Regions from separate parts of the Empedobacter stercoris genome, predicted to be linked through region 3. Evidence: riboswitches for the same ligand, from Rfam matches in the RefSeq annotation. Region 3 holds a riboswitch; each other region holds the start of a gene.
What was found. A riboswitch is a leader RNA that binds a small molecule or an ion and turns the genes downstream of it on or off. The one in region 3 is predicted to bind cobalamin.
Positions count from the first base shown of each region.

Region 1 (5,612 bases), 670 kb from region 3:
ATTGAAGAGAATGTAAGTAAAGCTGCGGTAGAAGAAGGCAAATTTTTAATCGAGCTTTTTAATAAAGAATTAGGTGCTCCAGAAGATTCGATTCAGAACTACGAGTATTATTCACCCTATTTAATGTCTAAAAATTCTAATAAGAATATTCAATTTTTAAAAAATATTAAGATAAGATTATATTGTGAGCCAGATATAGAGTGGCAAAGTTCGAATAGAAATAGAACTTATGAAGATTTGAATGCTTTTAAATTAAAAAAAATGGCTTCGCATTTGAAAGCAATTGGAGCGAAGAGTGTAGAGTTTATTGAAACGGAGAATAGAGGCTTTAGAGCAAATGGTCAGAAACATCCGCATTCTTGGAATATAGTAGAGAAGGAAAGTTTAGTTGATTGGATGTTGAATTAGTCTACATTTTTCTCATTATAAAATCTTCCTCATTTGTTTCACCTAAATTAAACTGAAAAATTTCACCGTAATTTACAGGGATTTTGAATGCATTTTTAATTGGTATTTGCAACAAATAACACCATATTAATCGAATTACTCCGCCATGAGCAACAATTAATATTTTTTGAAGTTTGGTATTTCTTAAGTCGTTCATAAAATCAGAGATGCGTAAAAACATTTCGTACATCGATTCGCCATTTGGAGTTGGTATCGTTACAAAATCATCGTACCATGGATTGATTTCTTCCGAAGGAATTTCGTTCCAAGGTTTCATTTCCCAGTCTCCAAAATTGAATTCTTTCAATCGATTATCTAAAATAATTTCTGTAGAAAAAGTGTAGGCTAATTGTTGACAACGATTCAATGGACTCGAAAAAATAGTATCAAAATCGTGATCGATTTTAGCATGTATTTCTTTTACTTCGTCTAAAAACGTGTCTGTCAAATCGACATCGGTTTGTCCGTAACAAACCGATGAAGGGATTTTGACTTTTGTATGTCGTATTACAAAAATTTGCATATAATCAGTATTCCTAAATAAAATAAAACTTCGGTAACTTGTTGTACAGTTCCCAAACAATCGCCTGTATAACCGCCTATATATTTCTTAAAATACCAACCCAAATAGACTTTACCTATATAACAAAGTGGTAAAATCAACAAGAATTTCCATTCGCCAAAAACTATAAAAGGAAGTAAACAAAATAGAAAACTTATGAGCAAGTTTTTAATCGGTAAAGCTTTACTCGCCATTGGTTTTGATTTGCTTTTGTCAATATCGGTGACATATTCGTGGGTGTAAATCATCATTCCAGAAAAAAAACGACTTACCGAATGTGCAGCAATTAAAGTGAAAATAATCAACCAAAAATTATCTTCTGCAATGTGTTTCAGAGAGGTGAATTTTAATAACAATAACAAGATTGCACCGATAACTCCATAAGCTCCAATTCGGCTATCTTTCATAATTGTCATAATTTTTTCTTTACCATAACCTCCTCCAAAACTATCGCAGACATCAGTAAAACCATCTTCGTGAAAAGCACCAGTCAACAAAATACTTGTAATCATGGTGATAATAATTGCAATATCAACAGGTAAAATAAATTGACAAACACTATAAATAATTGCATTAAAACAACCAACCAATAAGCCAACCGCAGCATAATATTTTTGCGATTGATTCATAATTTCGTTGCTGTAAGGAATCTTGAATGGAATTGGAATTCGAGTAAAAAACATCAATGCCGTTAGGAAATAAGTAATTTCTTTTTTTAGCATTCCACTTCAGTTTCTTTATTACTGACACCAGCAGATTCAAAACTTGCCATATCATTAAAGAAATTTACTGCACTTTTAATAATTGGATAAGCCAAAGCACAACCTGTTCCTTCTCCTACGCGTAAATTGATTTTCAAGATAGGTTCTTCGTTGAAATAATTTAATAGATAACGATGTCCAATTTCATCACTTTGATGACAAAAAATAGCGTTTTTCAAAATTTCAGGTTTCAATTTCGATGCGACTAAAATTGCAGCTGAAGCAATATAACCATCTATCATCAACAGCATATTATGTTCATAAGCAGCGAGCATTGCACCTGTCATTTGCGCGACTTCAAAACCTCCGAAAGTTGCTAAAATTTGTTTCGGATCATTTATTTCACCTTGATTTTCCTTTGCTTGAGTCAGAATATTAATCTTATTTTGTAATTGTTCATCATTCAAGCCTGTACCTCGGCCAACACATTGTTCAAGTGGAAGTTGAGTTAAATAGTGAATAATCATTGATGCAGATGAAGTGTTTCCAATTCCCATTTCCCCAAAACCAATAATATTCGTTCCGTTTTGAGCGATTTCATCAACAATTTTCTTCGAATGATCAAAGCATTGTTGCAATTCTTCTGCATTCATTGCAGGTTCGTACAAAAAGTTTTTGGTTGATTTTGCAATTTTGCAATTTTTCAGAACCGAATAATCTTCAAAATTATAATTGACTCCTGCATCAACAATTGTTAAATCGATTTCATTTTGATTACAAAAAACATTAATAGCAGCCCCATTATTTAGGAAATTAATAACCATTTGCGGTGTAACCTCCGCAGGATAAGCACTTACGCCAGATTGTGAAATACCATGATCGCTTGCGAAAACAATTAGATGTGGATTAACTAATTCTAAATGATTTTTTTGTTGAACTAAACCAATCTTCAAAGCGATTTTTTCTAATAAACCTAAAGCTCCAAGAGGTTTTGTTTTAAGGTCAATAAGGTGTTGAATTTCTTCTTTTAGCATGTTTTTATAAACTAAGTTTTAATAAAAATGCTTTCGAAATCAAGTGCAATCAATTCAACAAAAACCGAGATTATTGTAGTTTTGATTGAGCTTCAATCGCGAAAGCATCATCTAAAAAGTGGTCTGGCTTATAGTGTTCACTACTTACAGTTGCGCGACAGCTCGAGATTTGCACTCGATTCCCTTTTGTGCAACTAATGTAAGAAAATAATTATGATTTGAAAAAATTAAACTTTTTTAAAATTAATTGATTACAAAAATTTATAATTATGTAATATATTTAACCACCTCTACTTACCTTTTAAATAAGATCAATTTTTAATGGAAAATTTTCACATCCCAACGAACGAAAAGCAAAGATTGCAAGCCGTTTACGATTATAATTTGCAAGGACATGATAAAGACGAAGAGTTGGAGGTTTTTGCAAATGCTGCGAGTTTGATTTGTAATGCGCCAATTGCGTTAATTTCTATTTTTGATGAAAATTATCAAGTGATTAAAGCAAATTGTGGAATAGATGTAGATATTGTTCCACGTCAACAAACTATTTGTCAATTTTCTTTAATGGAAGAAGAAATTTTGGTGATTGATGATGTGACGAAATTTGAACCTGCAAAAAATATTGCTGGAGTAAAAGCTGCAAATATTAAGTTTTATGCTGGTGTTCCGTTGATTGATGACAATGGAAATGTTTTGGGGACATTATGTGTAAACGATCATTATCCAAGAACGTTAGACGAAAAACAACGCAATTTATTGATTCAATTAGGGAAAAATATTACAAAATTATTGGTCAGTAAAAAACGAAAAAAAGACGCTGCTTACTTTCAAAATATCTATAAAATTTCGAATAATTTAATTGGAGTTGCTGATATTAATGGTGTATTGAAATCAATTAACCCAGCTTTTAAAAAAGTTTTAGAAGTTAAAAATGACCAATTAATTCGTTCAAAAAATTTCTTAGACTTTGTTTCGGAAAAGGATAAGAAAAAAGTTCAAATGTTTTTGGCTGATTTGAAAACTAATTCAGGTTCTATTGACTTCAAATGTTTGATGTGTTCAATAGAAACGAAAGAAGAAAAAATGGTTGAATGGTATACTAAATTAAACACTTCGTATGATAACGAGATTTTCTTATTTGGACGAGATATTACACTTGAAAACTCTAAAAAGGAGGAACTAGAAAACAGTGAACGTAAGTTTAGAAATTTTTTCAATTCTTCGCTTGGTTTAATGACGATTCACGATTTGGATGGTAATATTTTATCCATTAACAAAAAAGGTTTAGAATCGATAGGTTATACTGAAGAAGAATCGAAAGATTTGGATCTTAAAAAATTAATCCCAAAATCTAATCAAAAAGAATATCAAATCTATATAGAGACGATTTTAAGTAAAAAGCAAGATTCTGGTTTGATGAGCTTGATTAAGAAAGATGGTTCGTTAACATATTGGTTATACAATAATATTTTGGACAAAGATAATGATGGAAATCCGATTGTGATGAGTACTGCGGTTGATATGACGCAACGAATAATCTTGGAAAGAGACTTGAATCGTGTTCGTCAGTTACTAGATCATACGTACGAAGTTGCCAATGTTGGAGGTTGGAAATACGATTTAGTTAAGCAAAAATTAATTTGGACTGATATAACGAAAAAAATCCATGAAGTTGAACTAGATTATGAACCAAATGTAGAAACTTCACTCAATTTTTATGAAGCAAAAAGTAGTTATCCAAAAATAAAGAAAGCTTTTAGAGATGCGGTAGAAAAAGGAATCGGATATGATATGGAGTTACAAATAGTTACCCAAAAAGGAAAAACAATTTGGGTAAGATGTAAAGGAATTCCAGAGTTCGTAAATGGAAAATGTGTTAGCGTTTTTGGAACTTTTCAGGATATTGATGAGAGAAAACGTTATACGTTAGAGTTGGCTCGACAAAAAGCTATTTTCGAAACATTTATTAATCATGTACCTGCATCTGTTGCAATGTTTGATAAGGATATGAATTATCTAACTTTGAGTAATCAATGGTGTGATGAATTTGTAGTAAAAAAGAAAAATGTGATCGGAAAATCTCATTATGAAATGTACAATGTTCCAGAAGAAAGAAAAGCGATTTATGACGCTTGTTTGCAAGGTGAAAGTTATTCGGATGAAGATATGATTTATCGCACACCAAAATATGATACGGATCAACACTATTTATGGGCGATTCATCCGTGGTATATCAACAAAAAACAGATTGGTGGTCTGATTATGTTTTCGCAAAATATAACAGAATCTGTCAAGAAAAATAAAGAACTTAAAAAAGCTAAAAAGAATGCTGATCTCGCTAGTAAGGCAAAGTCTGAATTTTTAGCAAATATGAGCCACGAGATTCGAACGCCGTTAAATGGTGTGATTGGTTTCTCTGATTTATTGTTGAAAACGCCACTTAATCCGACTCAAAAACAATATTTGAATTTTATTAATGATTCTGCAAATTCATTATTGTCAATAATAAATGATATTTTAGATTTCTCTAAAATTGAATCCGGTCGAATGGATGTTTTGATAGAAAAAAATAATTTGTTCGAGTTAGGAAATCAAGTAATCAATGTGATTCTTTATCAAGCCGAAAACAAAAAAATTGAATTATTGTTGAATATAGATAATAATTTACCTCAATTTATTTGGATTGATGAAGTTCGTCTAAAACAAGTTTTGATTAATCTACTTGGGAATGCCGTGAAATTCACCGAAAAAGGTGAAATAGAACTTAAAATTAGTCAAGTCGAACCAATTAAAGAAGGGAAGAAAGCGAAACTTAGATTCTCTGTTCGCGATACTGGAATTGGGATTAAACCAGAGAAACAATCCAAA
Region 1 covers NZ_CP104209.1:2,667,545-2,673,156, forward strand. Annotated here, with positions in the region: gene NZD85_RS12650 (thioesterase domain-containing protein) at 1-408, shown strand, start outside; gene cobC (alpha-ribazole phosphatase) at 410-970, opposite strand; gene NZD85_RS12660 (adenosylcobinamide-GDP ribazoletransferase) at 955-1,731, opposite strand; gene cobT (nicotinate-nucleotide--dimethylbenzimidazole phosphoribosyltransferase) at 1,725-2,744, opposite strand; cobalamin riboswitch at 2,843-2,962, opposite strand; gene NZD85_RS12670 (response regulator) at 3,066-5,612, shown strand, end outside.
Region 1: linked by a shared signal. The riboswitch ahead of cobT (nicotinate-nucleotide--dimethylbenzimidazole phosphoribosyltransferase) and the one ahead of NZD85_RS09460 (TonB-dependent receptor) in region 3 are both predicted to bind cobalamin.

Region 2 (5,612 bases), 270 kb from region 3:
CAAAATTCGGAGGCTTATCAACAATTAAAAAAAGCAACCGAAACGATTGGGCATCGTGCAACAGGAACAGAAAATGGAAAGAAAGCAGAAGAATATGCTGCAAATTTATTGCGTTCTTATGGTTATGATATTGTTTTTCAGGAATTTACTTTTAATGGGTGGAATCGTAAGAGTTTAGATCTTAAAGTTAATCATCAATCAATCGAAGCGGTTGCGTTAGCACATTCGCCTGCAAAAGTCAAACTTTCTGGTGAATTGATTGATTTGGGAAATGGTCTACAAGATGATTACAAACAAATTGGTGATCAAGTAAAAGGTAAAATTGTTTTCGCTGCACTTGGTTTATTAGAAGGGACACCAAAAGAAGTTGAGAATCTGCATCGCTCCGAAAAAACTGCTTTAGCAGAAAAATATGGAGCAAAAGGAATTATTTTGTTTAATCGTGCTCCAGGAGAAATTTTATTAACAGGTACTGCTTCGGTTACGGGAGAAATTATCAAGATTCCTGCACTTAATATCAGTTTAGAAGCCGGATTGAAAATCAAAGAAAATTTAAAGAAAGGAAAGGAAGTTGCAAAAATAGAAATGAAAAATGATGTTGGACAAATGAAAGGTCGCAACATTATTGCCACGAAAATTGGAACTAAATATCCAGACGAAAAAATTGTTTTAGGAGGTCATTTAGATAGTTGGGATTTAGCTACGGGAGCTATAGATAATGGAGTGGGAAGTTTTTCTGTGATTGATGTAGCAAGAACGTTCAAAAAACTTCAATTGAAAAATGAGCGAACAATAGAGTTTGTTCTATTTATGGGAGAAGAAGTTGGATTGATTGGTTCTAAACATTATGTGAATCAAGCAATGAAAGATGGTTCAATTCATCAAATAAAAGTGATGTCAAATATGGATATGACAACTAATCCAAAATCCTATTATTCGACAATGGAAAGCAGTTTGCCAATTTTATCAGCATATGCGAAAGATGTCCAAAAAGTAATTCCAGATTTTAAATCGAGTACATATGTAAGTATCGGTTTACATTCGGATCATCAGCCTTTTATGTTACAAGGTGTGCCAATTATAGGTTTGTCAGATAGTCAATTTACAAAAGGTGCTTTAGATTGTTACCACGCCAATTGTGATACGTTTGATTATGTAGAAGAAGTTGGCTTAAAAAATAATGTCATTTTAGAAACCTATTTGTTATACCAATTAAGTAATCTTGATCAAATACCTTCTAATCATTGGTCTGAACTTGAAATAAAAGAAGCTTTAATCAAAGGAAATTTAAAAACTCCACTTCGTATTTCAGGCGATTGGAGATGGTAATATCAAAAAAATCCTTCAGAATTTCTGAAGGATTTTTTGTTTATTTCTTTTTTAATTTAACGGTAAAATGTCGTAAGATTTCTGATTCCCACGAAATTTCATAACCTGAATTAATCTCATTTCGGCGATCGAAAATATTCTTCAATGCTACTGCGATATAATCCATGTGACTTTGGAAATAAGTACGCCTTGGAATGGCTAAACGCAACAATTCTAACTTTGGATAACGATTTTCTCTTGTTTCAGGATCACGATCAGCCAAAATAGTTCCAATTTCTACACCTCGAATTCCAGCTTCCTTATACAATTCAATTCCTAAAGTTTGTGCAGGGAATTCTTCGCGCGGGACGTTTGGCAAGAATTTTACAGCATCTACAAAAATAGCATGTCCTCCAATTGGCTGTTGAATCGGAATTCCATATTCGATTAATTTATTTCCTAAATATTCGATCTGTTTGATACGAGATTGTAAGTACGAATATTCTGTTGATTCTTGTAAACCTTGTGCTAAGGCAGCTAAATCGCGTCCAGCTAATCCTCCATAACTTAAATATCCTTCGTATATAATTCCAAAATTTCCACAAATTTTATATAGCTCTTCGTTATTCAGTGCAATAAATCCACCGATATTTACCAAACCATCTTTTTTTGCAGACATCGTCATTCCATCCCCAAAAGAAAACATTTCCAAAACAATTTCTTTAATTGTTTTCTGCTTAAATTCTTCTTCTCTTTCTTTGATGAAGTATGCATTTTCAGCGAAACGAGCACCGTCAAAAAAGACAGGAATTTCATACTGATTAGATAGTTCACGTACTTGACGAATGTTCTCCATAGATACAGGTTGACCACCAGAAGAATTACACGTTACCGTGATTAAAGTAAATGGAATTTTTTCTTTGCCATATTCTTTGTAGACATTTTCAAGCTTTTGTAAATCGATATTTCCTTTGAATGGATGAATCAATTCGCTATCAAATGCTTCGTCAATTGTACAATCAATGGCATGTGCTTTTCTAAATTCAATGTGTCCTTTTGTTGTGTCAAAATGTGAATTTCCAGGAACCACATGACCTTCTTTAACAAGTGCCGAAAATAATACATTTTCCGCTGCACGACCTTGATGAGTAGGTAAAAGAAATTTGAAACCTGTAATTGTATTGATTGTTTCTTTTAGTTTCAAGAATGATTGAGAACCTGCGTAACTTTCGTCTCCAGTCATCATCTCAGACCACTGTTTATCCGACATAGCTCCAGTTCCTGAATCGGTTAATAGATCGATAAATACTTTATGGCTTTCAAGATTAAATAGGTTGTAGTCTTTTTCTTCGATCCACTTTTCGCGCTCTTCTGGAGTAGATTGATAAATTTCTTCGACCATTTTTATACGAAATGGTTCGGCAAAAGGTAATTTCATTTTTTTGTGTTTAGTGTAAAACTAAGAAACCTTAAGAATATTATCAATTATATAATTAAAAACGAAAAAAAATCCTTTATCTCTTAGATAAAGGATTTTAGCTTTTTATAGTTCGTTGTTAGTCAATAACAGGAACTGGTCTTTTGTTTTCGTTAATAGCAACTAACGTAAATGTTCCAGTAATCGCTTTTTCGCGGCCATCTCTGTACATACTTTCGATGAATATATCAATTTGTACATCCAAACTTGTACGACCAACACGAACAACTTTACCAACCATTTCGACAATAGTTCCGGCAGGAATAGAATGTTTAAAATCAATTTTATCACTACTTACTGTAACAATAGGTTTACGACAAAAACGAGTTGCTGTCATAAAAGCAATTTCATCCATCAGATACATGACTGATCCGCCAAACATGGTGTTGTGATGGTTTGTATCTCCTGGAAAAACAGCTTTGAAAATACGAGTTTCAGAATTGATGATACGTTGTTCGATCAACTCTTCTCTTGGGGTTTTTTCCACTTCCATTATCATAATATTACACGTTACTTTTTCTTAAAATTAATTTTGTGACAATGTTTTTGTGGTGTTTTAATAATTTCATAGAACATAATTTTTGAACCTTTTTCGCGAAAGTTTATTATAAATTAAAATTTCAAAATTGGCATTCTGGCTTATCAAATTTGTTGATTTACAGTTGCGCGACAGCTCGTGAGTTACACACGATTTCCCTATATTTTGAAATGAAACAAGGTGCAAAGATAGATGAGAAAAATGAAATTTTTATATTTATTGGATCGAATTCGTTGGTTTGGAATAATTCGTGTAAATTCATTTTCTCAATTTTTTTAATCATTTTAAAAGAAACCAATGAAAATTAAACCAATAAAAGACTTAGTTCATAATATTAATGAGTGGGAAGAATTAGTTGCTCAAACCAAAGATTTAACAAATAAAGTTATTCAGGATATTAATTTTATTCGTCACGAGATCAATTGGGAAGAATATAATTTGTGTAATACTTCTTTCTTGGGATGTAAGTTTAGACAACATCATGCAATTCATTTAATAGAGCGCGGAGCTTTTATATATCCAAAGTTTGAAGCTGTTCCTTATAATCCTTATCGAGGAAAATTATACACATGGCAAGAGTTGATGGAAGGTTACGATCCAAATAATGACCAAAGTATTGATCTAAAAATCTATAAACATTTCAAAAAACATAAATATAATCCTTCTGTTTCTGAAGCTTTAGCTCAACGTTTGCATGATTTATCAATTGATGATGGTTTGCGAAGAATCTTAGAGTATGATGATGAGGGAATGACAAAACGAAAAGTCGTTGGGTTTATGGGCGGACATTCTACAGCGCGCAATTCAGAGTTCTATAATGAAACAGCGAAAGCCGCAAAATTAGCAACATCGAAAGGATATTTTGTAGTTTCTGGGGGAGGTCCAGGGATTATGGAAGCTGCAAATTTAGGAGCTTATATGGCAAATTATTCAGACGAAGATCTAATGAATGCAATTCATATTTTAGCAGATTTAGATTTTGTAGATGAAAATAAAACAGAGTATTTAGCCAAGAATTATATGACAAATGCTAAGAAAGTTTTGGATCTTTACCCAAATGGTGCTGAAAGTTTAGCTATTCCAACTTGGTTTTACGGACACGAGCCAAGTAATTTGTTTGCAACAAATATTGCAAAGTATTTTTCGAATAGTATTCGTGAAGATATGTTGTTAACCATTAGTTTGTTCGGATTGGTTTATGCGCCAGGAAGTGCAGGAACTACTCAAGAAATTTTTCAGGAAGCAGCGCAAAACCATTACGGAACATCAGGGTATTACAGTCCAATGATATTTTTGAGCAAAAAAAGGTATGTAGAAGATACTTCGATTTATTCTGTATTGCATCAATTATCAACAGGAAGACCTTATAAAGACTTATTATTTTTGACAGATTCGTCTGATTTAGCGATTGATTTTATTGAAAAGCATCCACCAATCAAAGTAGATAAAAAAAATAATTAAAATATTTTTAATTATTTTTAAGTAATTAAAGTGTTGTTAGATAAATATTTAAATCTTGTTTTCTTTAGATTTTTCTGAATAAAATAAAATAAATTGGAATAATATTTGGTATTTTAAATAATGAACGTATATTTGCAGTCCAATAACGCGAGATGGAGCAGTAGGTAGCTCGTCGGGCTCATAACCCGAAGGTCACAGGTTCGAGTCCTGTTCTCGCTACTAAATCGCGAGGTGGAGCAGTAGGTAGCTCGTCGGGCTCATAACCCGAAGGTCATCGGTTCGAGTCCGGTCCTCGCTACTACAAAGAGAGTTTCTAACAAGAAACTCTCTTTTTTTATATCTTAACTTCTCGAATTAATTTGGATAAACTATTTTTGTATGATGAATGTAGAAGAATATAAAAAACAATATAACGCTAAACAGCAAAAACTGAATAGCGTTTTTATCATTTGTAAACAATAGTTAAAAGCATGCATTTTTTAACCCATTTTTACACCTATTTTTATATCGTTTTTTACGATGGATTTTTGACAAGAATTTAATAGTTTTCACCTTCCTGCATTTTTATTTTTTTCCCATTTCTAAAATTAAAAACTTCGCCTGTCTTTTTATCTAATACCAAAGGATATTTATTATTAAAAACATATCTTTCATTACTGTTATTTTTTATTAAATAATAAGTAAAACAAAACAACAAAGCAATTATTATTGCAGTTGCAGAATATATTATTTCTTTATTTTTCATCATCAAATTCAGTTATATTATTACAGATATCTCCATAAGAACTAAAATCACCATCCCAAATAGTAAGGTATTCTAATTCATCT
Region 2 covers NZ_CP104209.1:2,262,449-2,268,060, forward strand. Annotated here, with positions in the region: gene NZD85_RS10710 (M28 family peptidase) at 1-1,329, shown strand, start outside; gene NZD85_RS10715 (tryptophanase) at 1,370-2,746, opposite strand; gene NZD85_RS10720 (acyl-CoA thioesterase) at 2,865-3,278, opposite strand; adenosylcobalamin (AdoCbl) riboswitch at 3,362-3,508, opposite strand; gene NZD85_RS10725 (LOG family protein) at 3,621-4,784, shown strand; tRNA gene NZD85_RS10730 (tRNA-Met) at 4,931-5,003, shown strand; tRNA gene NZD85_RS10735 (tRNA-Met) at 5,010-5,082, shown strand; gene NZD85_RS10740 (hypothetical protein) at 5,323-5,529, opposite strand; gene NZD85_RS10745 (hypothetical protein) at 5,519-5,612, opposite strand, start outside.
Region 2: linked by a shared signal. The riboswitch ahead of NZD85_RS10720 (acyl-CoA thioesterase) and the one ahead of NZD85_RS09460 (TonB-dependent receptor) in region 3 are both predicted to bind cobalamin.

Region 3 (5,612 bases):
CGTTTCTTTAAATGTTGACAAGTCAATCACCGAAATAGTTCTATCATAATCTGGAACTCTATACCCACCAGAATTTGCAACATATAAATTATTTCCAACCACTTCCAATTCATCTGGTTGATACCCAACAGTCACTTGACGCGTAACGGATAAATTAATCGTATCAATCTCTACTACTTTTCCTAAAGGCGCTTTCGGGTCAAGCGTGACTGGACCTGCATACGAAGTAGCATACGCCTTTCCATTTGCAAATGTGATGTATCGCCCATTCTCTAAAGGAATTGTTCCTAAATGCTTCGCAGTTTTAACATCCATTACTTCGATAAAATTGGACACATTGATTACCGCATATAGCTTGTTACCATAAATCTTAATATCATTTCCAACATCGCCCAATTCTTTTACTACTTCAGGGTTTGCTGAAGCATAAATGTTTCGATTATACACGCCTGTTTTAAAATCCATATAATCTATTGTCGCCATATTGCTTCCCATCTTTCCTTCGTTCAGTAAATAAAATCCAGCGACATCTGTTTCTTCTGGAGTTGTTACACCATCTTCTTCACTTTCGATTAAATACGTATCTTGCTGACATGCATAAAAAGTGGTTGCTGTTAATAAACAGACGAATAATTGTTTAAAATATCTCATAAATTTGCGCTTAATATAAATTTGAATTGCCTCCCTGGCATTGGATAATTGTAAATCACATCGTATTGTTGATTCAAGACATTGTTTAATTCAAAAGAAATTTTGAACGAATTTTGATTTAATTTAAATTCTTTATGCACGCCCAAATCATTTGTAAACCAAGGATTAAGTCGATTATATTTATTATTATCTTGATGCACATTGTATCGTTCGCCCACATAAATAAAACTGTAATTGAAATTCCACGTTTTGTATGAAGCGCCTAAAACAAAGGATCCGCTATGCTTGGCTGTATATGGAATTTGATTTTTGTAGTAACTTTTTGTAGGACTTGAATAATCTAACGCTTCTAAAAAACCATAGTTCAACATTGGCGAAAACTCTATCTCACCAAAACTAAATGTTGATCGCAGTTTAATATCCAATCCTTTCATCCTTGTTTGACCAAGATTCATCATTGTAAATCGAAACAAACTGCCCGAAGGAACAGCTACAATTTTATCGGTAACTTCGTTGTAGTAAGCATCAGCTTGAATGGAAATATTTTTGAAGAAACGATGAAATGATTTAGAATAGGTAAATCCCACATTATATTGTGTAGAAAATTCTGGTCGAAGATTAGCATAACCAATACTCGTGTAATATAAATCGTTGAACGTTGGCATTCTAAAAATTCGCTTATAAAATGCTCTAATGTTAAAATCGTGTGATTTGAATGGTTGGTAATTTGCAATAATCGTTGGTGTCCAAATAGTTTTATCTTGTGCGCTTGTATTTTTTTCGACCGATTCTTTCACAAAAGTTCCCAATAAACTTCCTTGTAAACTCAAACGATTCATACGATAAGTTGAAGCAAAAGCAATCAAATTTGTGTGACGAGTTGGATATGAAAATTCTTTTAAATCAGCATCTAAATTGTTAAACTGATAGTCAGTTGCAACGTTCACATCCCACTTATCGCTAATAGAATATAGATTTGCCCACGAAACATAAAACTCCCGTTGAATGTATTTATTTTCATTTTTTACGGTAGAAACGGTATCTGTAAAATGTGTAAAATCGTATGCAAACTTTGCATTAATCTTCGACTGAAAATTATTGAAACGTTTTTCGAATTTTCCCTGAACAAAATAATTTTTATCAACTAATGTTTGTCCGCGCCCATCAAATCGACCTCTTACAATTGCTGCTGGTATTCCCCGATCCGAATCAAACAAATAACCTTTTACATTCCAATTGCATTGATTTCCTTTTCCGAATAATCCCAATTCAACACGTTTCGCGTCAACTTGCCCATCTCGACGTCTCAAAACTGTATCATATGCTGTAGAACCGTCCATATTTTTTCGTTGATAACGAAATTTATACACTCCATTCGTTTTGATATATTCAGCGCTTAAAACTGCTGATAAACGATCAGAAATCTTTTGTTCAATTCGTGTTGAAGGGTTAATTAATTGAATAGAGCCTAATTTATATCGAAGTGTAATATTAGTACTTTTGTTATCTCTAAAAACAGGCTTCTTAGTTTCTAAATAAATTGCATTAGCTGACGCATAATCTTTTGCTGATTGAAAAATATTACTTTTTTGACCAATGTATAACGAAATAACTTCCATATCGTCCAACGAAAATTTTCCTAAATCTATAATTCCGTTCTGCGCATTTCCCAATTGAATACCATCATAAAACACTCCAACATGCTGAGAGCCCATTCCACGAACATCAATTGTTTTCAATCCACCTACCCCACCGTAATCTTTGATTTGTACACCAGAAAAGAAACGAACAGCGTCGGCAACAGAATGGCTATTCAAAGCCTGTAATTGCTCTCCCTTTAATTCTTGAACAGGAACTACAGTTTTAGTATTTGTCGTTGAAATATCAACCTGTTGAAGCTCTAATATACTATCACGAAAAATTTGCGCATAGGCAATATTACATGAAAGTAAAATCAAGCTGCAACAATAAATTATAGTTTTTAGATTTCTCATTTAGCAATAATTAATTGTTGCTAACGAGAGTGTATGAAGTCAGTACATAGGCATTTACCTATCCCAAAATTGTTCTTCACGCTTCAGTCCCCGAAAGCATTAACATATCATTTTGGTAGGTCTTCTGACTTACTCCTTTTTTAGAAAATCCTTCCCATTCACAAAGAACAGTGGATAATTTATATTCTAAAAAATATGGAGCTTACAGCAGCGGGTCTGTTCAGGATTTTCACCTGATTCCCTGTTACCGAACTATTACGCTCGCACCAAATGTTAACCAAAAATAAAGTTATTATTTTGAATAAACAATTAAACTTTTATTCAAAATATAAATCAATTGCATATATTCTATAAAATTTCTTTCTGGGCGTTCCCTCGCCAACAAAATTATAATTAAATAGTAAAATTTCCTACGCTCGGTCGGGCTATCCGTTGCAATCTTTTGTTTGGAGTATCATAGGTACCTAAAAACAAAATCCTTCGTCAAACAAAAGGATTTCCACTACTATCCCTAACGCGGGTTTTAAGTTATAACCATAAGACGTTAATAAATCTGTCATTCTGTGAGTTTAACGAAGAATCTCAACTATTCGTCAATTCGAGTAAAAATCTGTGATTTTTGTATCGAGAACTTAGACCTAAAGAACGTATTTCAGCTTCGTGAAGCTCTAATATCTAATTACTAACATCTCAAAAAAGTATAAACAAAAAAAAGCCTCAAGAAATAATCTTGAGGCTTTTGATAAAAACTGGCGACGACCTACTCTCCCGCAATCGCAGTACCATCGGCGCAGGCAGGCTTAACTTCTCTGTTCGGAATGGGAAGAGGTGAGCCCTGCAGCTATAGTCACCCTAATATTTTTAATTAGGTATTAGTTCCTAATATTTTTTGACATTATTAAATGTTGTATTAAGTCTTATGTTTTATTGTATTAAGTGATTACTTAATACTTTTTACATAATACATTTTACAAACTCTTACAATCTGGTATTACATGTTTAATCCAAATAAGATTAACTAACCTTCTCTATGACGATTAAATCAATGTTAGTATTTAATCTTTTTATTTTGGTTGGTATCGCTACCAACTATCTTTGATTCGTTGTACTTTTAAGAAAAAGTCTATGGGTAATTAGTACTACTCGACTATGACATCGCTGCCTTTACATCTATAGCCTATCAACGTTGTAGTCTACAACGACCCTTTAAAGAAGTCTAATCTTGCGGCGAGTTTCGCACTTATATGCTTTCAGTGCTTATCTCTTCCAAACGTAGCTACTCAGCGGTGCACCTGGCGGCACAACTGATACACCAGAGGTTTGTTCAACACGGTCCTCTCGTACTAGAGTCAAGTCCGCTCAAACTTCTAACGATCACAACAGATAGAGACCGAACTGTCTCACGACGTTCTGAACCCAGCTCGCGTGCCACTTTAATGGGCGAACAGCCCAACCCTTGGGACCTTCTCCAGCCCCAGGATGTGACGAGCCGACATCGAGGTGCCGAACCTCCCCGTCGATGTGAGCTCTTGGGGGAGACTAGCCTGTTATCCCCGGAGTACCTTTTATCCTTTGAGCGATGGCCCTTCCATACGGAACCACCGGATCACTATGTCCTGCTTTCGCACCTGATCGACTTGTTGGTCTCACAGTCAAGCACCCTTATGCCATTACACTCTACGCACGGTTACCAAGCGTGCTGAGGGTACCTTTGAAAGCCTCCGTTACTCTTTTGGAGGCGACCACCCCAGTCAAACTACCCACCATGCACTGTCCTTCCTAAAAGGAAGTTAGGCTCCAAGTAAATAAAGGGTGGTATTTCAACAATGACTCCACAATACCTAGCGATACTGATTCATAGTCTCCCACCTATCCTACACATTATTTACCCGAAGTCAATACAAAGCTATAGTAAAGGTTCACAGGGTCTTTTCGTCCCGTTGCGATTAACCGGCATCTTCACCGATACTACAATTTCACCGAGATCATGGTTGAGACAGTGCCCAGATCGTTACACCATTCGTGCAGGTCGGAACTTACCCGACAAGGAATTTCGCTACCTTAGGACCGTTATAGTTACGGCCGCCGTTTACTGGGGCTTCAGTCAAAACCTTCGAGTTACCTCTAAGCTCCTTCCTTAACCTTCCAGCACCGGGCAGGTGTCAGACCCTATACGTCATATTTCTATTTTGCAGAGTCCTGTGTTTTTGATAAACAGTCGCCTGGGCCTTTTTACTGAGGCTGTCATTGCTGACAGCGACCTTTCTCCCGAAGTTACAGGTCTATTTTGCCTAATTCCTTAACCATGAATCGCTCGAGCGCCTTAGGATACTCTCCTCGACCACCTGTGTCGGTTTACGGTACGGGCTGCACATCTCGCTATTTCTTGGAACAATTTTCAGAGGATTATCACTCCAGCCGAAACCTTCGTGTACTATCCCTACTTTACGTAGGTTCAACGTACTATTCCGTCAGTACGCACCTCCTACAATCATTCGTCACTTTTATTGAGTGCAGGTACGGGAATATTAACCCGTTTGCCATCCACTTCCCCCAAAGGGTGCGTGTTAGGTCCCGACTAACCCTCAGCTGATTAGCATAGCTGAGGAATCCTTAGTCTTACGGCGAATAAGTTTCTCACTTATTTTATCGTTACTCATGCCTACATTTTCTTTTCTAAAAGCTCCACCACCCATTACCAGGTGACTTCTGCGCCGTTAGAATGCTCCCCTACCAGTCATACATAAGTATGAATCCATAGCTTCGGTAATATGCTTATGCCCGATTATTATCCATGCCGGATCGCTCGACTAGTGAGCTGTTACGCACTCGTTAAATGAATAGCTGCTTCCAAGCTAACATCCTAGCTGTCAATGCAATCCAACCGCGTTTTCTCAACTTAGCATATATTTGGGGACCTTAGCTGATGGTCTGGGTTCTTTCCCTCTCGGACATGGACCTTAGCAC
Region 3 covers NZ_CP104209.1:1,996,937-2,002,548, reverse strand. Annotated here, with positions in the region: gene NZD85_RS09465 (YncE family protein) at 1-651, opposite strand, end outside; gene NZD85_RS09460 (TonB-dependent receptor) at 648-2,645, opposite strand; cobalamin riboswitch at 2,742-2,931, opposite strand; rRNA gene rrf (5S ribosomal RNA) at 3,393-3,500, opposite strand; rRNA gene NZD85_RS09450 (23S ribosomal RNA) at 3,759-5,612, opposite strand, start outside.